DNA from 3 places in the Streptomyces sp. NPDC050287 genome. Region 2 is predicted to be linked to each of the others. Evidence: predicted binding sites of a transcription regulator. Region 2 holds the regulator's gene; each other region holds the start of a gene.

Region 1 (6,983 bases), on a different contig from region 2:
GATGAAGCGCAGCTCCGTCTTGGTGCGCACCGCGATCATCGACAGCCCGGTGGTGATCAGGACCGAGGTGACGACCAGCGCTCCCAGCTTGGTCTTGATCGAGAACGGGCTCACCACGCCGACCCAGGGCTCCCTGGGGTTTCTCCGACCGGTCGGCCCGTCGCTCATGGCGTCGGCGTCTCCAGGGCGTAGCCGACGCCGTGCACCGTCCGGATCCGTTCGGCGCCGATCTTCCGGCGCAGCGCCTTGATGTGGCTGTCGACCGTGCGGGTGCCGGAGGCGTCCGCCCAGTCCCACACCTCGGCCAGCAGCTGCTCCCGGGAGAGCACCGCGCGCGGGGTGTTCGCCAGGCAGACCAGGAGGTCGAACTCCGTGGGCGTCAGATGGACGTCCTCGGAGCGCACCCGGACCCGGCGCTGCGCGTGGTCGATCTCCAGTTCGCCGAGCCGCAGGATGCCGCTGCGCGGTGTCGCGGCGGCCAGCGCGGCCCGCTCGACGCGGCGCAGCAGCACATGGACGCGTGCCGCGAGTTCCCGCATGGAGAAGGGCTTCGTCATGTAGTCGTCGGCGCCGACGCCCAGTCCGACCAGCATGTCGGTCTCGTCGTCGCGCGCGGTGAGCATGAGCACCGGCACCGGCCGGGCGGCCTGCACGCGGCGGCAGACCTCCAGACCGTCGAAGCCGGGCAGCATGATGTCGAGGATCAGCAGATCGGGCTGCCAGGCCTCTGCCGTGTCCACGGCGGACGGACCGTCGACCGCCGTTTGCACGAGGAATCCCTCGGCGCGCAGGCGGGTCGCGATGGCGTCCACGATCGTCGGGTCGTCCTCGACGACCAGGACCCGGCGCTGTGCGCCCGGAGTCGCCGTCGTGCCGTTGTGGGAGGTGTGTGTCTGCTCCATCGCCCGCCCCTGAGGTGTGCTTTCCGGAACCAGTGGGGTGGTTCCTTGTCTGCGCATGACTGCGATTGACGCTTGAATGATCGGCGTCAGGGAAGCAGGGTACGGGCAGTTACCGCGCCTTTGCTATCCAGGCCGGACGGCGAGATGCACGACGTCCGGAACGCCCCGGGCAACGGGGATCTCTTCGGTACGCACCTGTTGGAACCCGGCATTCCGCAAGGTTCCCTCGAATTCCGGTGAGGGCTGGGCCGACCACACCGCCAGTACCCCTCCTGGCCTCAACACCCTTGCGCAGCTTGCGAGTCCGGCGGGTGAGTAGAGGCTGTCGTTGTCGTCCGTGACCGTCCAGTCGGGGCCGTTGTCGACGTCGAGGCACAGCGCATCGAATGTGTCGCATGTCTCATTGACGAATGCGACCAGATCGTTTTTCAGAATCTCGGTGCGGGGGTCTGCCAGGGCGGTGGAGGTAAGCGCGGACAGGGGGCCGCCGTCGCGGTGCCAGTCGATGACGGCGGGCTCGCGTTCCACCACCGTGATGCGGGCCCAGCGGGGGTCGGCGGCGGCGTGGGCGAGGGAGAAACCGACGCCCAGGCCGCCGATGAGCAGGGTGGGGCGGGGGTCGAGGGGGCGCGGTTCGTGCGGTGCGCGGGGTGAGTGGGGTACGTGCGGTAAGTCCGGCGCGTGGAGTGCGTTGAGCGCCTCCAGCGCCGCGTCGACCAGCCGCCTTTCGGAACGGCCGTCCGAAGTGTCCATCAGGAAGCAGCCGTTGGCGATGATCTGCAGCAACCCGCCGTGCCGCCGCAGCACGATCTCGCCGTGCGGGCCCTCGCGCCGGTCCAGGACTTCGGGCGTCTCGGGATGGTCGGGGATGTCGTACGGGGTGAGCACCGGACCATCCTGGCACGTGCGCGGTGCGGGGGGAGGGCGTTGACGGGTCACGGTGGGCCGGGGGGCTTTCTGGGAAGTTGCTGTGAATGGCGGCTTTCGTGGCGCCCGTCACAGACAGCGTCGCGTGGGACGCTGAGGGTGGGGCGAAACGGAAGGAGCGCCTCACCGTGGAACGGACTGCGAGGGCTGCCGACGCGACGCCGCCCGTGGGTGCGGTTGCTCCGCCGTACGACGCCTGCTTCGCCGATGTGTCGGGGCTGCTGCCGGGACTGCCGGGGCAGCGGGCCCGCGAGGCTCGGGTGCCGGTGGCGGAGACCGCGGCGCCTGTGGCGGTGGCTGCTGCTCGGCGTCTTCGCCCGTGGCGGTTGCTGCCGACGCCCGCCGGTACGCCGTTCACCTTCGGTTACGTCGTCGTCCTCGTCGTCACCTCGCTGGTCACGGAGCACGCCGCGCCTTCGCTCGTGCACACCCTGCACCAGGGTTCCAGCACCGATGTGGCCCACCTCTTGCGGACGCCTGTGCCGGTGCTGCTGGCGAGTGCGGTGTGGATCGCGGGCGGGATGCTGTCGCCGTACGCGATCGGGCTCGTGGTGGTCTTCACGGCGCTGGAGCGGCGGATAGGGGGAGCGCGGACGGCCTGTGTTTTTCTGCTCGGGCATGTCCTCGCCACGGTGGTGACCGAGGGGGCCGTGGGTATCGGGGTGCTGGTCGGGCACCTGCCGGACAGCTCGCTGCATCGCCTCGACTACGGCGTGAGCTTCGGCGTCGCCGCCGGGGCGGGGGCGCTGGCCGGGCTGCTCACGCCGTGGCTGCGGTGGCCGTTGGTGGTCGGGGTCGGGGTCATGCTGGTGATGGACCTGATCGCGTTCACGGATCCGCTGACGAACTGGGGGCATCTGACGGCGTTCGCGGTGGGGGTGGCGTTGTGGCCTTCGGTGCGGCGGTGGCGGCGGGGGTAGCGGTCGCGGGCGCGGTCGGGTGTGCCGGCGCGGTCGGGGGTACCGGCGAACTCGGGGGTACCGGCGAACTCGGGTGTGCCGGCGAGGTCGGGCGGCGCAGCCCAGGGGGCACAGGTGCGGCCGGGTAGTCCATGCTCCGCGTCGCCGCCGAAACGGTCTGCCACCTCGGCAAAGGCGCGGTCGACGGGAATCCACCCGTCGGGTTCCGACGGATCATCAGGCAAGCGCGGGCCCGGTCGGATCAGTAAGGCCGAGATGCATGGCCAACCTCTCTGCGCGGCCAGGGGACTGACGCATGCGCAGTCAGGCCGGCCCAGCCAGGTCCACCGTCGCGGGACACCGGTGACGTGATCGCTCAGAGCGAACGAGGGGTGGGGAACAATCCGGGGCTCCCAGGCATTGAGTCGGCATAGCTCAACTTGACTGCCGAAGGGGAGATCATGGCTTCGACGTCCACACCGCTCACTCTGCCTGTGCTGCCGCTCGACGACGAGGTCGTGCTGCCCGGAATGGTGGTTCCGCTGGACCTGAATGACGCCGATGTGCGGGCCGCGGTGGAGGCCGCTCAGGCCGCCGCGCGCTCGGAGCCCGGCAAGCCCCGGGTTCTGCTGGTGCCGCGCATCGACGGGACGTACGCGAGCACCGGTGTGCTCGGCACCGTCGAGCAGGTCGGCCGGCTGGCCGACGGTGACCCCGGTGCCCTCATCCGCGGCCGCGGGCGGGTGAAGATCGGTGCGGGGACCACGGGGCCGGGTGCGGCGCTGTGGGTCGAGGGAACGAGGATCGACGAGAGCGTGCCCGAGCCGCTGCCGGGGCATGTCGCCGAACTCGTCAAGGAGTACAAGGCGCTTGCCACGGCCTGGCTGCGGAAGCGTGGTGCCTGGCAGGTCGTGGACCGGGTGCAGGCGATCGACGATGTGTCCGCTCTCGCCGACAACTCCGGGTACTCGCCCTTCCTGACCACCGAACAGAAGGTGGAACTGCTGGAGACCGCCGACCCGGTGACCCGGCTGAGGCTCGCCACCCAGCAGCTGCGGGACCACCTCGCCGAGCAGGATGTCGCCGAGACCATCGCCAAGGACGTCCAGGAGGGTGTCGACAAGCAGCAGCGGGAGTTCCTGCTGCGGCGTCAGCTGGAGGCCGTACGCAAGGAACTGCGCGAGCTCAACGGGGAGTCGGAGGGCGAGGAGTCCGATGACTACCGGAGCCGTGTCGAAGCCGCCGATCTGCCGGAGAAGGTCCGTGAGGCCGCTCTCAAGGAGGTCGACAAGCTGGAGCGGGCCAGTGACCAGTCGCCCGAGGGGTCGTGGATCCGGACCTGGCTCGACACCGTGCTGGAGCTGCCGTGGAACGAGCGGACCGAGGACCAGTACGACATCCAGGGCGCCAAGGCGATCCTCGACGCCGAGCACGCCGGGCTTCAGGACGTGAAGGAGCGGATCACCGAGTACCTGGCCGTGCGCAAGCGTCGTACGGACCGGGGCCTGGGTGTCATCGGCGGGCGCCGTGGGGGTGCCGTGCTGGCGCTCGTCGGACCGCCCGGTGTCGGCAAGACCTCGCTGGGTGAGTCCGTCGCGCACGCGATGGGGCGGAAGTTCGTCCGCGTCGCGCTCGGCGGCGTGCGGGACGAAGCCGAGATCCGTGGGCACCGGCGTACGTATGTGGGCGCGCTGCCCGGGCGGATCGTCCGCGCCGTCAAGGAGGCCGGGTCCATGAACCCGGTGGTGCTGCTCGACGAGATCGACAAGGTGGGGTCGGACTTCCGGGGCGACCCGGCCGCCGCTCTGCTGGAGGTTCTCGACCCGGCGCAGAACCACACCTTCCGGGACCACTACCTGGAGGTCGAGCTCGATCTGTCGGATGTCGTCTTCCTCGCCACGGCCAACGTGCTGGAGGCGATCCCGGAGGCACTGCTCGACCGGATGGAGCTGGTCCGGCTCGACGGGTACACGGAGGACGAGAAGATCGTCATCGCCCGTGACCACCTGCTGCCGCGTCAGCTGGAGCGGGCCGGTCTCAGCAAGGACGAGGTCACGCTCGACGAGAGCGCGCTGCGCAAGCTCGCCGGGGAGTACACCCGTGAGGCCGGCGTCCGCACCCTGGAGCGGTCCATCGCGCGGCTGCTGCGCAAGGTCGCGGCCCAGCACGAACTGGGCGAGCGGAAGCTGCCGTTCATGGTCCGGGACGAGGATCTGCGCGCTCTGATCGGCCGGCCCCACCATGTGCCGGAGGCCGCCCAGGATCCGGCCGAGCGGCGGACCGCGGTGCCGGGCGTGGCGACGGGTCTCGCCGTCACGGGCGCGGGCGGTGACGTCCTGTACGTCGAGGCGTCGCTGGCCGACCCGGAGACGGGTGCCGCGGGTCTGACCCTGACCGGGCAGCTCGGCGACGTGATGAAGGAGTCGGCGCAGATCGCGCTGAGCTTCCTGCGCTCGCGTGGCGCGGAGCTGGAACTGCCCGTGGGCGACCTGAAGGACCGGGGCGTGCACATCCACTTCCCGGCGGGCGCGGTGCCGAAGGACGGGCCGAGCGCGGGCGTCACGATGACGACGGCGCTGGCGTCGCTGCTCAGCGGCCGTCTGGTGCGTACGGACGTGGCGATGACCGGTGAGGTCTCGCTGACCGGCCGGGTGCTGCCCATCGGCGGCGTGAAGCAGAAGCTGCTCGCCGCGCACCGGGCGGGTGTCACGACCGTGATCATCCCGAAGCGCAATGAGCCCGATCTGGACGACGTCCCGGCGGAGGTGCTGGACAAGCTCGACGTCCACGCCGTCACGGACGTCCGCCAGGTCCTGGAGCTGGCGCTCGCCCCGGCGACGAACGAGGCCGCGCCGGAGGTTCCGGTGGCGGCGTGACGGACGCCATCGGTTAAGGGAAGGCCCGGGTCCCGTGAGGGAGGCCCGGGCCTTCGCCGTACCTGACGTACCTACGTACTTGACGTGACAGACGTGACAGACGTGACAGACGTGACAGACGTGACAGACGTGACGAATGTGACCGAAGTGACGGCGGTGCGGTCGTCAGCCGTTGGCGAGGGCGACCACGCGGTCGAGCGCGCCGTTGAACCTGTCGTGGTCGCCGACGGTCGGGCCGGAGGAGGTGTACTGCCACATCGTGTAGTAGCTCCAGCCGGCCGGGAGCGTGCCCACGGTGGAGGCGTACCGGGCGATCCAGAGCGGGTTCGCCGCGGCGAAGCCCGCGTAGTCGCCGGTGCACTGGGTCCACCAGCTGGTCGCCGTGTAGATGACGGCGTCGCGGCCGGTGCGGGCCTTGTACCGGTTCAGGAAGTCGCGGATCCAGGTGACCATCGCGCTCTGGGTCTTGCCGTAGCAGGCGTCGCCGTACGGGTTCCACTCGATGTCGAGCGCCCCGGGCAGGGTCCTGCCGTCCTTGGACCAGCCGCCGCCATGGTCGACGAGGTAGTCGGCCTGGGTGGCGCCGCCGGTCGTGTCGGGGGTCGCGAAGTGGTAGGCGCCGCGGATCATGCCGACGTCGTACGAGCCGTTGTACTGCTGGGCGAAGTACGGGTTCGTGTAGTACGTGCCTTCGGTGGCCTTGGTGTAGGCCCAGCGGACGCCGCTGTTCCACAGGGTCGCCCAGGCCACGTTGCCCTGGTGGCCGGAGACGTCCACGCCCTCGGTCTGGACGGCGCGGGTGCCGGCCGGGACGCCGCCCTGGCCGTCGTGGGCCACGACGCCCATGCCCATGTGGGCCGAGCCGCGGGCCGGAGCGGTGGCGTCGGTCAGCGCGGTGGCGGTGGTGGGCGCGGTGGTGGTGGCGGCCGAGGCCGGGACGGTGAGGACGAGGGAGAGGGCGGCGAGCAGAAGGCCGGCGAGTAAGACGCGCCGGGGGCGGACCGGTCCGGGTCTGTGCACGGGCATGGCGTGCCTCCGAGGGCTCGGTGATGCTCGGTGGGTAACGCGGGCGGTGTGCATCGAGGGAGTACTGGCGTGCGCATGCCAGCGATTCCCTGGCAAAGAAAGCTACGCACGTAGACCGGCGGGTGGGAAGAGGGGTCGGAGGCTGCCGTTGGTCTGAGCCTGCGAAATACTGGCGGAGCTGCGGCGATGACGACGGTGGGCGGAAACTTTCCGGACCGGGAAAACCGAGACAGGGGCTGACGTGCACGAACACGGAAACGGCGACGGACGCGGAGTCGAATCCGACGTGTCCGGGAGCGGTCTGAACCACCCCGGGTTCCTCGCGCTGGAGCGGGAGCTGACCGTTCTGCTGC
Region 2 (6,983 bases):
CGCGAGCCTGTACTCGCACGTCCGCAACTCCGAGGACCTGAAGACCCGGATCGCCCTGCTCGCCCTGGAGGAGCTCGCCGACCGGGGCGCCGCCGCGCTGGCCGGACGGGCCGGCAAGGACGCCCTGACCGCGCTGGCCGACGTCTACCGCGACTACGCCCGCGAACACCCCGGGCGCTACGCGGCGACCCGCTTCCCGCTCAGCCCGCAGGCGGCCGCCGACAGCGCCGGCCCCAGGCACGCCCACATGACCCGGGCGATCCTGCGCGGCTACGACCTGACCGAGCCGGACCAGACCCACGCGGTCCGGCTGCTCGGCAGCGTCTTCCACGGCTACGTCAGCCTGGAACTGGCGGGCGGTTTCAGCCACAGCGCCCCGGACAGCCAGGAGAGCTGGACGCGGATCCTGGACGCCCTCGACTCCCTGCTACGGAACTGGCCCACCCCATGACCTGGATCACCACTGCCCTCACCGCGGACCTGCTGCGCGGCGCCCTCGACGTCGAGCGCACCGAGCACGGTCTGCTCCCCCACCGGCTGCCCGCCTGGGCCCGCGCCCAGTACGCCGACCCACAGCTGGCCATGGCCGAGTCCCAGCCCTCCGGCGTACGGCTGGCCTTCCGCACCCGGGCCACCGCCGTCGAGCTGGACACCCGCCCCACCAAGCGGGTCTACGTAGGCGCCCCGCCCCGCCCGGACGGCGTGTACGAGCTGCTCGTCGACGGCCGCCCGGCCGGCCGGGGCAGCGTGACCGGCGGCGACACCCTCACCATCGACATGACCGCCGGAACCGCCGAGCACCGGTCCGGCCCGCCCGGCACCCTCCTCTTCACCGGCCTGCCCCAGACCGACAAGACCGTCGAGATCTGGCTGCCGCACAACGAGACCACCGAACTTCTCGCCCTGCGCACCGACGCCCCCGTCGGACCCGCCCCCGACCCGGGCCGCCCGGTCTGGCTGCACCACGGCAGCTCAATCAGCCACGGCTCGGACGCGGCGGGCCCCACCACCACCTGGCCGGCGCTCGCCGCGCACCTGGGCGGGGTCGAGCTGATCAACCTGGGACTGGGCGGCAGCGCCCTGCTCGACCCGTTCACCGCCCGGACCCTGCGGGACACCCCGGCCGACCTGATCAGCGTCAAGATCGGCATCAACCTGGTCAACGCCGACCTGATGCGGCTGCGCGCCTTCACCCCGGCCGTCCACGGCTTCCTCGACACCATCCGCGAGGGGCACCCCAGCACCCCGCTGCTGGTCGTCTCGCCGATCCTGTGCCCCATCCACGAGGACACCCCCGGCCCCAGCGCCCCGGACTTCAGCTCCCTGAGCACCGGACAGCTGCGGTTCCAGGCGATGGGCGACCCGGCGGAACGGGCGAGCGGCAAGCTCACCCTCGGCGTCATCCGGGACGAACTGGCCCGGATCGTCACCCAGCGATCGGCCGACGACCCGAACCTGCACCACCTCGACGGCCGCGAGCTCTACGGCGAACGGGACCACGCCGAGCTGCCGCTGCCCGACAACCTGCACCCGGACGCCGCCACCCACCGCCGCATCGGCGAACGCTTCGCCGAACTGGCCTTCACGAAGGGCGCCTTCGCCGACAGCGCCAGGACTGCCGGGACTGCCACGCCGGGCACGTAACCGGCCGGCCCGGTCGGCTACTTCAGCTTCGCCGCCGCGCAGTCGCTCTTGAACTCGCTGGTGCAGATGTCGGACACCTTGTAGATGCCGTCCTCGATCACCGTGCTCCTGATGTTGCTCTTCGTCAGGGCGACCACGGGGACCAGTTGCGCCGGGATTCCCTTGTCCGTGGGGCTGTCGACGCTCTCCGAGGCGAGGGCCTCGAACTGGATGTCCTTGCCCTGGACCTTCGCCACGGCCATCTCGGCGGCGGACTCGGCCTCCTGCGGGTACGACTTGTACACGCTCATGTACTGCTCGCCCGTGAGGATCCGCTGCACGGCGTCCAGTTCGGCGTCCTGACCGGTGACCGGCGGCAGCTTGGTGACACCGGCCTCCTTCAGGGCCTTGATGACACCGCCGGCCATGCCGTCGTTGGCGGAGTAGACGCCGACGATGTTGTGCGCGCCGATCGCCGCGATGGCCTGCTTCATGTTGGCCTCGGCGTTCGCGGGCTTCCAGTCGACGGTGTCGTACGACCGGGAGATGATGACCTTGCCCTGAAGCTCGGAGAGCGCGCCCGCCTTGAACTGCTTGGCGTTGGGGTCGGTGGACGAGCCGTTCATCATGACGATCTTCGAGGACGTGTCGACGTCCGACCCCAGGGCCTCCATGAGGGAGCGGCCCTGGACCTCGCCGACCAGTTCGTTGTCGAAGGAGACGTACGCGTCGATCGGGCCCTCGGCGAGGCGGTCGTAGGCGATGACGGGGATGCCCGCGTCCTTCGCCTTCTTCACATCGCCGGCTATGGCGTGCGCGTCGACGGCGTCCAGAATGATGACGTCGACCTGGTCGTCGACCATCTTCTGCAGCTGCTGGGCCTGCGTCTTCGCGTTCGCGTTCGCGTTGGCGTAATCGACCTTGCCCTGCTTGTCGGTGAGTTCGGCGACCTTGGCCTCGATGCTCGGGCGGTCGAACTTGTCGTAGCGGGTGTTCGCCTTCTCCGGCAGCAGCAGCCCCACCGTGATGTCGTTCCCCTTGGTCGGGCTCGCCTCGCTGCTGCTTCCGGTCACTCCCAACGCCCCGCATGCACTCAGGGACAGCGTGAGGGAACCTGCGGCGACTGCGATACCGCTACGACGTGTACGGGTGTTCACTGCGCGTGCCTTCCGAACGAGGGTGCGTATCGCGACCCAGGTGAGGGCAGCAAACGCTGCCTTCACCGAGCCGTCAAGGAGCTATCACTTATTGAGATAGCAAAGTTAAAGGTGTGGTTCCTGTGAAGATATGGGTCATCCGGGGTGGAAGACAACGTCGGCAGACGGAGAAGGACAGCAAAGGGGCCCGGAGGATTCTCCGGGCCCCTTCACACGCTCCAGCCACGCCCACGTGTCCGTGGTCACGCGGTCACGCGGTCACGCGGTCACGCTGCGGTCAGTCCGAGGACTGCTGCCGCTTCGGCCGCCACACCACCAGCGCGCTGGTCTGCTGGACCTCCTGGTACGGGACCAGGTCGCGGCGGTACGAGGCGTGCACCGCCGCCTCGCGCTGCTGCATCGCGGCCGCCGCGCCGTCCAGGGCCGCCTGCAGCTCCGCGACGCGGGACTGGAGGGCGGCGACCTGGTTCTCCAGCTCGATGATCCGCTTGATGCCGGCCAGGTTGACGCCCTCGTCCTGCGACAACTGCTGCACCTGGCGCAGCAGTTCGATGTCGCGGGCCGAGTAGCGGCGGCCCCGGCCGGCGGTGCGGTCCGGGGAGACGAGGCCGAGGCGGTCGTACTGGCGCAGGGTCTGCGGGTGCAGGCCGGACAGCTGGGCCGCCACCGAGATGACGTAAACCGGGGTTTCCTCGGTCAGTTCATACGGGTTGCGTCGACGACCGTCCACCTGACTCATGCTCCCTTCGCGGCCTGGAACAGCTCCGCCCGCGGGTCCTCACCCGCGGTCGCCTCGCGATACACCTCAAGCGCGTCACGAGCCTTCCCCGTAACGTCCTTCGGGACACTCACCTCGACGGTGACCAACAGGTCGCCGCGGGTGCCGTCCTTGCGGACCGCGCCCTTCCCGCGGGCGCGCATGGTGCGGCCGTTGGGCGTGCCCGGCGGCAGCTTCAGCGTCACCGGCGGTCCGCCCAGGGTGGGCACCCTGACCTCGCCGCCGAGGGCCGCCTCGGCGAACGTGACCGGGACGGTCACCGTGAGGTTGTCGCCCTTGCGGCCGAAGACCGGGTGGGCGTCGACATGCACGGTGACGTACAGATCGCCCGCGGGACCGCCGCGTTCACCGGGCGCGCCCTTGCCGCGCAGGCGGATGCGCTGGCTGTCCATGACCCCCGCGGGGATGCGGACCTGCATGGTCCGCGAGGACTTGGCGCGTCCGCTGCCGTGGCAGACCTCGCAGGGGTCCTCGGCGATCAGGCCGCGGCCCTTGCAGTCCGGGCAGGGATCGGTCAGCGAGAAACCTCCGCCGGAACCCCGCGCCACCTGGCCGGTGCCGACGCAGGTCGGGCAGACCCGCGGGTTGCCGTTCTTGTCGCCGGTGCCCGAACAGGCCTTGCACGGCTGCTGACTTGACATGCGCAGCGGGACCGTCGCGCCCTCGATCGCCTCGGTGAAGCTGAGGGTGACCTCGGACTCGATGTCCTGGCCGCGCCTGGGCTGCGTACGCGTGCCCGTGCCCGCGCCGCCCCGGTTGAACAGGCCCCCGAAGACGTCACCGAGTCCGCCGCCGAAGCCGCCGGCTCCCCCGCCGCCCTGGGCGCCGCCTCCGAAGAGGTCGCCCAGGTCGAAGTTGAAGGAACCGCCGGCGCCCGGGCCCGGCCCGGGACGGAAGCCGCCGCTTCCGAACAGGGCGCGTGCCTCGTCGTACTCCTTGCGCTTCTTGGGGTCACCGAGGATGTCGTTGGCCTCGGAGATCTCCTTGAAGCGCTCCTCCGCCTTGACGTTTCCCTTGTTGGCGTCCGGGTGGAACTCGCGGGCGAGCTTCCGGTACGCCTTCTTGATCTCGGCCTCGGTGGCGTCCTTGGGGACGCCGAGGACCTTGTAGTAGTCCTTCTCGATGAAGTCCTTGGTGCTCATCCCCGACGCCCCTCCTTCCTTATCGGCCTTCTCGGTTCAAGCTCAGCCCTCGTCCGGGCCACCGCTCTCCTTGTCGTCGCCCTCTGTGTTCGCGTCCGTCCCCTCGGTCCCGTCTGCCTTGACGGTCTGGGCCCCCGGCTGCGGTTCGGCCACGGCCACCCGCGCGGGGCGGATGGTGCGCTCGCCGATCCGGTACCCGGGCTGCAGAATCGCCACGCACGTCGTCTCGGTGACGTCCGGCGCGTAGCTGTGCATCAGCGCCTCGTGGATCGTCGGGTCGAAGGGCTCGCCCTCCTTGCCGAACTGCTGCAGACCCATCTTGGCCGCGGTGGTCTCCAGCGACTCCGCGACGGACTTGAAGCCGCCGACGAGTTCGCCGTGCTCCCGGGCGCGGCCGATGTCGTCGAGCACGGGCAGGAGTTCGGTCAGGAGGTTCGCGATGGCGATCTCCTTGACCGCGATCCGGTCACGCTCGACCCGGCGGCGGTAGTTCTGGAACTCGGCCTGGAGCCGCTGGAGGTCCGCGGTGCGCTCCTCGAGCGCCTTGCGGGCCTGGTCCAGCTGGGCCGTCAGACCGGCGGTCTGTGCTGCTGCGTCCCCGGCCGGGGCCGCCCCCTCCTCCGCGGAGGGGGAGGCGGCCTGCGGCTCGGCGTCGTCGGGGGTGGCGCCGGAGGGGACGTCGGGCTTCTCTTCGAAGCCCGGGGTCTCCTCCGTCACGCGGCACCGTCCTTGCGCTCGTCGTCCACGATCTCGGCGTCCACGACGTCGTCGTCGGCCTTGGTGTCACCGGCGGCGGCACCCTCCTCGGAGGCGCCGCCGGCGGCCTGCCCGGCGTCGGCGTACATGGCCTGGCCGAGCTTCTGCGAGACCGCGGCGACCTTCTCGGTGGCCGTACGGATCTCAGCTGTGTCCTCGCCCTTGAGCGCGTCCTTCAGCTCGGTGACCGCGGCCTCGACCTCGGTCTTGATCTCGCCGGGGACCTTGTCCTCGTTGTCCTTGAGGAACTTCTCCGTCTGGTAGACGAGCTGCTCGCCCTGGTTGCGGGTCTCGGCGGCCTCGCGGCGGCGGTGGTCCTCCTCCGCGTACTGCTCGGCCTCCTGGCGCATCCGGTCGACCTCGTCCTTCGGCAGCGAGGAGCCGCCGGTGACGGTCATCTTCTGCTCCTTGCCCGTGCCGAGGTCCTTCGCGGTCACGTGCATGATGCCGTTGGCGTCGATGTCGAAGGACACCTCGATCTGCGGGACGCCGCGGGGCGCCGGCGGCAGACCGGTCAGCTCGAACATGCCGAGCTTCTTGTTGTACGCCGCGATCTCGCGCTCACCCTGGTAGACCTGGATCTGCACCGACGGCTGGTTGTCCTCGGCCGTGGTGAAGATCTCCGAACGCTTCGTCGGGATCGTGGTGTTGCGCTCGATCAGCTTGGTCATGATGCCGCCCTTGGTCTCGATACCGAGGGACAGCGGGGTCACGTCGAGGAGCAGGACGTCCTTGACCTCACCCTTGAGGACACCGGCCTGGAGCGAGGCGCCGATGGCGACGACCTCGTCCGGGTTCACACCCTTGTTGGCCTCCTTGCCGCCCGTCAGTTCCTTGACGATCTCGGCGACGGCGGGCATACGGGTGGAGCCACCGACGAGGACGACGTGGTCGATCTCGTTGATGGAGATGCCGGCGTCCTTGATGACGTTGTGGAACGGCGTCTTGCAGCGCTCCAGCAGGTCCGCGGTCAGCTGCTGGAACTGGGCGCGGGTGAGCTTCTCGTCCAGGTGCAGCGGGCCCTCGGCGGACGCCGTGATGTAGGGCAGGTTGATCGAGGTCTCGGTGGAGCTGGACAGCTCGATCTTGGCCTTCTCGGCCGCCTCACGCAGACGCTGCAGCGCCATCTTGTCCTTGGCCAGGTCCACGCCGTGACCGGACTTGAACTGCTGCACCAGGTAGTCGACGACACGCTGGTCCCAGTCGTCGCCACCGAGGTGGTTGTCGCCGTTGGTGGCCTTCACCTCGACGACGCCGTCGCCGATCTCCAGCAGGGACACGTCGAAGGTGCCGCCACCGAGGTCGAAGACGAGGATCGTCTGGTCGTCCTTGTCCAGGCCGTACGCGAGCGCCGCCGCGGTCGGCTCGTTGACGATGCGCAGGACGTTGAGACCGGCGATCTCGCCGGCTTCCTTCGTCGCCTGGCGCTCGGAGTCGTTGAAGTACGCCGGGACGGTGATGACCGCGTCCGTGACCTTCTCGCCCAGGTACGACTCGGCGTCCCGCTTGAGCTTCTGCAGGATGAAC
Region 3 (6,983 bases), on a different contig from region 2:
CGTCGAGGCGTACGTCGACAGCCTGCTGATCCCGGAGATGCTCATGGAGGCCTTCCAGTCCTCCCTGCGCGACACCCTCGGCATCCGCGACAGCCTGGAGAACTCCGCGCGCATGGTCGAGCGCCTGACCTCCGTCATCAGCGCCCGCTCCGCCGCCCTGGACGCCGAACTCGCCGAACGCGACGACCGCCGCGACCGGACGGTCTCCGCGCTGGTCGCCGCCGCCACCCTGATCGCGCTGCCGCCGACCCTGCTGCTGGCGTTCTTCGGGGTCAACGGCACCAACGTCCACGACGACCGCTCCATCCTCGACCTCGGCACCTACGGCACGGCGTACGCGCTGGCCTGGTTTCCCTTCGTGATCCTCGTCGTGATCGGATACGTCCTGCTGCGCCGGGTCGGCAGACGCTCCGGCTCCCTCCTGTCCCCGCCCGACGGCCGGCCCGCACCGGTGCCCGCGCCCCGATCCCCGTCCGGGAGCTGACCCGCCGATGCCGCGACGACCCGCCGTGTCCGCGCACCGGGGCGGCTCCGAACTCGCCGGCGCCGCCACCTGGGAGGCGTACGAGGACGCGGTCCGCTCCGGTGCCGAGTACGCCGAGTTCGACATCCGCCGTACGTCCGACGGCGTTCTCGTCGTCTACCACGACGCCCGCGTCGCACCCGCAGGCCCGCCCTTGTCGACGCTCACCCACGCCGAGCTCAGCGCGCGCGCCGGATACGCCGTCCCGGCCGTCGAGGACGTCATGTCCCTGATCGCCGGGAAGCTGGTCGGGCACCTGGACCTGAAGGAAGTGGGGTACGAGCGCGCGGTGATCGACCGGGCCACCGCCCTGCTCGGCGCCGACGGCTTTGTCGCCACCACCCTGGAGGACCGTTCCGTCGCCGCCATCGCCCGGGCCTTCCCCCGGGCGCGCACCCTGCTCTCCCTGGGCCGGGACCGCCGGGAGATCGCCCCCGCCCGGCTGGCGGCCACCCGGCTGAGCGAGCTGCTTCCGATACGGCGGGTCCGGGCCTGCGGCGCCTCCGGAGTCGCCGTCCACCACCGGCTGGCTCGGGCCGGCGTGCTGCGCGAGGCGGCCCGGCACGGACTGTTCACCATGGTGTGGACGGTCAACGAGGACCTGCCGCTGCGCACCTTCCTCGCCGATCCGCGCGTCGACGTCCTGGTCACCGACCGCCCCCGCCGCGCCCTCGCGCTGCGCGGCGGACGGCACGACGAGCGCCCGGCGGGGTACCCGTCCCCATGAGACCGGGGCATCCGTCCCGTGACAGGGAGCCACCCATTGACAAGAACGCACTCAAGTTTTGTGCTGGAGTGGCGAGGCTCCTGGCGTGAGGCTTCCTGGCGGCCGGAAGGGGACAGCGATGGCACGTGCGGTCGGTATAGATCTCGGGACCACGAACTCGGTGGTGGCCGTGCTGGAGGGCGGTGAGCCCACCGTCGTCGCCAACGCGGAGGGGGCCCGGACCACCCCGTCGGTCGTGGCCTTCGCCAAGAACGGCGAGGTGCTCGTCGGCGAGGTCGCCAAGCGGCAGGCGGTGACGAACGTGGAGCGCACCGCCCGCTCGGTCAAGCGGTACATGGGCGACCCGGGCTGGCGGTTCCCGGACCAGGGCACGATCGACGGCACCCGCTACCGGGCGCAGGAGCTGTCCGCGCGGGTGCTGCAGAAGCTGAAGCGGGACGCGGAGTCCTACCTCGGCGAGGACGTCACGGACGCCGTGATCACCGTACCGGCGTACTTCGACGACACCCAGCGGCAGGCCACCAAGGAGGCCGGCGAGATCGCCGGTCTGAACGTCCTCAGGATCATCAACGAGCCGACCGCCGCCGCCCTCGCCTACGGCCTCGACCGGGGCGAGGAGCAGACGGTGCTCGTCTTCGACCTGGGCGGCGGCACCTTCGACGTGTCGCTGCTGGACATCGGCGACGGCGTCATCGAGGTCAAGGCCACCAACGGCGACACCCACCTCGGCGGCGACGACTGGGACCAGCGGATCGTCGAGCACCTGGTGAAGACGTTCAAGGGGCAGTACGGCATCGACCTCGCGGGCGACAAGATGGCCCTGCAGCGGCTGCGTGAGGGCGCCGAGAAGGCCAAGATCGAGCTGTCCAGTTCCTCCGAGACGACCATCAACCTGCCCTACATCACCGCCTCCGCCGAGGGCCCCCTCCACCTCGACGAGAAGCTGACCCGCGCCCAGTTCCAGGAGCTCACCGCCGACCTCCTCGACCGCTGCAGGACCCCCTTCCACCAGGCGGTCAAGGACGCCGGCATCAAGCTCGCCGCGATCGACCACGTCATCCTCGTCGGCGGCTCGACCCGGATGCCCGCGGTGACCGAGCTGGTCAAGGAACTCACCGGCAAGGACCCGCACAAGGGCGTCAACCCGGACGAGGTCGTCGCCGTCGGCGCCGCGCTCCAGGCCGGCGTCATCCGCGGCGACGTGAAGGACGTGCTGCTGCTCGACGTCACCCCGCTGTCCCTGGGCATCGAGACCAAGGGCGGCATCATGACCAAGCTCATCGAACGCAACACCACGATCCCCACCCGCCGGTCGGAGATCTTCACCACCGCCGCCGACAACCAGCCCTCGGTCGGCATCCAGGTCTACCAGGGCGAACGGGAGATCGCCGCGTACAACAAGAAGCTCGGCGTCTTCGACCTCACCGGTCTGCCGCCCGCGCCCCGCGGGGTGCCGCAGATCGAGGTCGCCTTCGACATCGACGCGAACGGGATCATGCACGTCTCGGCGAAGGACCTCGCGACCGGCCGGGAACAGAAGATGACCGTCACCGGCGGCTCCGCACTGCCCAAGGACGACATCGACCGCATGATGCGCGAGGCCGAGCAGTACGCCGAGGAGGACCGCCGGCGCCGGGAGGCCGCGGAGACCCGCAACCAGGCCGAACAACTCGTGTATCAGACCGACAAGTTCCTCCGTGAGAACGAGGAGAGGATCCCGGCCGAGACCAAGGGCGAGGTGGAGTCGGCGGTCGCGGAGGTCAAGCAGCTCCTGGAGCAGAACGCCGAGACGAACGCCCTGCGCACGGGCGTCGAGAAACTCGCCTCCGTCAGCCAGAAGATGGGCCAGGCCATGTACGCCCAGGCCCAGCAGACTCCGCCGGAGGACACCTCCGACCGGCACGGCTCACCGCAGGACGAGGAGGGCGTGGTCGACGCGGAGATCGTCGACGACGAGAAGGACCACAAGAGCGGGGGCGCCGGCGGCGCGGCCTAGGCCCGGCTTCAGCGGGAGCAGGCCCGGCTTCAGCGGGACTTCGGCAGTGCGGCGCACACGGCGTCCAGGACCGTGGCGTACGGCGTGCCGAACTCGGTGAGGCGGGTGCGGAGCGACTCCAGGCCGGCACGGTGCTCGGTGAGCAGGTCCGTGTCGCCGGTGCGGGCCGCGCACTCCAGTACCGCGGGCAGGAAGTCGGGCTGCTCCTCGCCGGCGAACTCCAGCCCGTGCTCGCGGTACACCTCCTCGAAGCGGACCAGCGAGCCGCCCCGGGACCGGCTCAGGTACAGGCTGTGCGGCTCGTTCCCGGCATCGAAGACCCGCACGTAATGCGCGGCCAGTTCGTCCGGGGGAGTCACCGCCGCGTGGTCGGTGAACTCCCGCAGCTGCGGGGCCGCTTCGCGCAGCAGCGGGAGGCGGGCGTGGAAGTCGTCGCCGGGGTACGTCAGGCAGAGCGCCGCCCCCTGGTACAGCACCGCGTCCGAGGGCATCGGGCCTCCTCCTTGACGTCGTCACGCGCGCCTTCTTGCCTGCCCGTGGCTGCTTCTTCGAACCTACGGCGGGGCGGGGGAGCGCACCCGCTGACGGGGCCCGTACGGGTCAGCGGGTGCGGCGGTGTCCCTCAGAAGTCGTCCCGCCGCTCCCGCAGCAGCTTCTTGGTGCGCTCCGCCGAGGCCGCCCGCGCCGACATGTGGTCCAGGACCTCCAGATGCGTGGCGACCTCCTTGCGGGAGTCGAGATAGAGGGCGCCGGTGAGGTACTCGGTGAAGACCAGGTCGGGCAGTTCCGGCTCACCGAAGCGGAAGAGGGAGAAGGGCGCGTACGTCCCCGGGTGCGGGCCGTCCTCGAACTCGGCGATCTGGAGCGTGACCCGGTCGCGCTCGGCGAACCGGAGGAGCTGGTCCAGCTGGTCGCGCATGACCTCGCCGCGGATGCTCACCGGCCGCCGCAGTACCGTCTCGTCCATGATCACCCACAGGTGGGGCGGGTCCGGCCGGTCCAGCAGCCGCTGCCGGGCCATCCGCAGCGACACATGCCGCTCGATGGCCGCCGGCACCGTCTGCCCGACCGTCCCGGCCTCCAGCACGGCGCGCGCGTAATCCTCGGTCTGCAGCAGGCCGGGCACGAAGTGCGGCTCGTAGGAGCGGATGATCCGGGCGGCGCCCTCCAGGCTCACGTACATGCTGAACCAGTCCGGCAGCACGTCGTGGAACCGCTGCCACCAGCCCGGCTGGTTCGCCTCCTCGGCCAGCGCGACGAACGAGGCCGCCTCGTGCTCCGGGACGCCGTACGTCTCCAGCAGCACCTGCACGTACGGGATCTTCAGTGCGACGTCGGCCATCTCCATCCGACGTACCGTCGCGGGGGCCACCCGCAGTACCTGCGCGGCCTCCTCGCGTTTGAGGCCGGCCGCCTCCCGCAGCTCCTGCAGCCGCCTGCCCAGCACCACCTGACCCACGGTGGGCGCGGGACGCCGCTCGCTCACGCCACGCCTCCCCTACGCGTCGAAGCCCGGATGCAGTGTGTCATGTTCCGGTATAAGTCTCAGCGGTCACAGCGGCTTCGTTGTCACAGCTTCACTACTTCGACTACCCCGCTTTTCCCTCACCTCATGGGTGATCGACCCCTGTTGTCCGGTTCGCGAGTGGGTGATCCCCTCAGGGAAGCAGGGACTGAAGGTACTTGACCGTCGCCGGGTCGGCCGGGACCAGGGTCTCGATGGCCAGCTCGGCGACGGTCACGTCCATCGGGGTGTTGAAGGTGGAGATGGAGGAGACGAAGGACAGCGTCCGGCCCTCGTGCTCGATCCGCATCGGCAACGCGAAGTACGGGACCGGCTGTGCCGCTTCCTCCGGCTGGTCCGCCGCCCCCGTCCGCGGCACCGGATACGCCGCGACCTCCTCGTACAGGGTCCGCAACTGCTGCGAGCGGTGCAGGGCGATCTGCCGTTCCATCTGTGCGAGCAGATGCCCGCGCCACTCGGGCAGGTTGCGGATGCGCGGCGCCAGCCCCTGCGGGTGCAGGGTCAGCCGCATGGCGTTGAGCGGCTGAGTGAGCAGGAACTCCGGGATGCCGTCCAGGAGCGCCAGGATGCCCCGGTTGGCCGCGACGACGTTGTACAGCGCGTCGACCACCAGCGCCGGGTAGGGCTCGTAGCCCTGGATCAGCCGCTCCAGCCCCTCGCGCAGGGCGTCCAGCGCGGGATCGTCCAGCGGGGTCTCCGGGTAGCGGGGTGCGTAGCCGGCCGCCAGCAGCAGCGCGTTGCGCTCCCGCACGGGCACGTCCAGGTGCTCGGCCAGCCTGAGCACCATCTCCTCGCTCGGCTTGGACCGGCCCGTCTCGATGAAACTGATGTGCCGTGCCGAGGAGTCCGCCCGCAACGCCAACTCCAGCTGGCTGACCCGCCGTTGCTCCCGCCAGGCCCGCAGCAGCGGGCCCACGCCCCGGTCGGCGGGGATGACGGCGGGCGCGGCTTTCCCGGAGGCGGCGATGGTCATACGGACGACCGTAGTCGAGGAACGGTCCACCGCGACACGGTCCGCCGGTGACCGCCAGTGACACGAATGGCCGTGTCTCGCCGACTGATCATAGGGAACCCGTCTGACCAGGACCGGAGCGGCCCACCTGTGGCAGGCTGGAGAGACATCCGGCAACCAGCGTCCCGTATCCAGGAAGGAGCGAGCCATGCCCGTGGCACCGCTGTCGCAGAAGGAGATCGAGGACCGGCTGGCCGAGCTGCCGGGCTGGTCGCTCGACGGTGACCGCCTCACCCGGTCGTACCGGCTCGGCACGCATGCCGCCGCGGCGGCGATGGTCGTCCACATCGCCCGGGTCCAGGACGAGCTCGACCACCACTCCGACCTCACCCTCGGCTACAACACCGTGTCACTGAGCGTGCACACGCACAGCGCGGGCGGCGCCGTGACGGAGAAGGACTTCGAGCTGGCGCGCAAGGTGGCGGAGCTCGCCCCCGCTCACGGAGCCGGTTGACACGAATGCCGGCCTACGGCGGTGCCTGACCACGGCGGTGCTTGACTACGACGGTGCCTGACCACGGTGGTGCTGACCCGACGGTGCTTGACTACGACGGTGCTTGACTACGACAAAGAGGCCGACGCCTACGACGTCAGCCGCGGCGGTGAGCCCAGGGCCGCCGCGGCCGCAGGCGCCCTGCTGGGCCTGATCCCCGATCGCGCGAACCGGCTCCTCGACGTGGCCTGCGGCACCGGGATCGTGACCCGGCGGCTCGCCGCGGCCCGCCCGGGCCTGCGGGTGACGGGCTCGGACCTGACGTACGGCATGGCCCGGACGGCCGCCGTACGGCTGCCCGGGGCGATCGTCCTGGCGGACGGCCGCAGGCTGCCGTTCCCGGACCGGAGCTTCGACGCCGTCACCAGTGTGTGGTTGCTGCACCTGCTGGAGACGGGGGACGACGTCCGCGCGGTCGTCGCCGAGTGCGCGCGGCTGCTGCGGCCCGGCGGCGTCTACGTCACCACGGTCGACAAGGCCGCCGCGCACGACGTCGGCAGTGACATCGACGCGGTCCTCGCCCCACGCCCGCGCCGGCCCGCCCAGGACGCCGCCGGGGCCGTCACCTCGTACGCCGCCGCGCGGGGCCTGGCCCCGGCCGGGCGAGCCCGCTTCCCCGGACACGGGCAGGGCCGCAGCCCCCGCGGCACGATCGCGGACCTGCGGCGCGGCTGGTTCACCCGGCTGCCGCCCGGCGACCCCCTCGC

Evidence for each region. Region 2 encodes HspR, which represses chaperone genes until heat shock. Its sites were predicted from a motif close to TTGAGNNNNNNNNNCTCAA; they were not measured.
Region 1: the regulator HspR is predicted to act here: its motif matches at 3,149-3,167, upstream of lon (endopeptidase La).
Region 3: the regulator HspR is predicted to act here: its motif matches at 1,287-1,305, upstream of dnaK (molecular chaperone DnaK).

What each region holds. Positions count from the first base shown of each region.
Region 1 covers NZ_JBITIY010000002.1:979,380-986,362, forward strand. The annotation lists gene ACIBK3_RS09825 (ATP-binding protein) at 1-168, opposite strand, end outside; gene ACIBK3_RS09830 (response regulator transcription factor) at 165-902, opposite strand; gene ACIBK3_RS09835 (spermidine synthase) at 1,026-1,790, opposite strand; gene ACIBK3_RS09840 (rhomboid-like protein) at 1,958-2,749, shown strand; gene lon (endopeptidase La) at 3,190-5,604, shown strand; gene ACIBK3_RS09850 (lysozyme) at 5,770-6,630, opposite strand; gene ACIBK3_RS09855 (MarR family winged helix-turn-helix transcriptional regulator) at 6,872-6,983, shown strand, end outside.
Region 2 covers NZ_JBITIY010000007.1:415,004-421,986, reverse strand. The annotation lists gene ACIBK3_RS27070 (TetR/AcrR family transcriptional regulator) at 1-451, shown strand, start outside; gene ACIBK3_RS27065 (GDSL-type esterase/lipase family protein) at 448-1,644, shown strand; gene ACIBK3_RS27060 (sugar ABC transporter substrate-binding protein) at 1,662-2,780, opposite strand; gene ACIBK3_RS27055 (heat shock protein transcriptional repressor HspR) at 3,058-3,510, opposite strand; gene dnaJ (molecular chaperone DnaJ) at 3,516-4,700, opposite strand; gene grpE (nucleotide exchange factor GrpE) at 4,743-5,417, opposite strand; gene dnaK (molecular chaperone DnaK) at 5,414-6,983, opposite strand, start outside.
Region 3 covers NZ_JBITIY010000003.1:718,680-725,662, forward strand. The annotation lists gene ACIBK3_RS13640 (hypothetical protein) at 1-484, shown strand, start outside; gene ACIBK3_RS13645 (glycerophosphodiester phosphodiesterase family protein) at 492-1,250, shown strand; gene dnaK (molecular chaperone DnaK) at 1,369-3,246, shown strand; gene ACIBK3_RS13655 (nitrate reductase molybdenum cofactor assembly chaperone) at 3,276-3,737, opposite strand; gene ACIBK3_RS13660 (helix-turn-helix domain-containing protein) at 3,869-4,732, opposite strand; gene ACIBK3_RS13665 (helix-turn-helix domain-containing protein) at 4,905-5,744, opposite strand; gene ACIBK3_RS13670 (4a-hydroxytetrahydrobiopterin dehydratase) at 5,932-6,237, shown strand; gene ACIBK3_RS13675 (class I SAM-dependent methyltransferase) at 6,337-6,983, shown strand, end outside.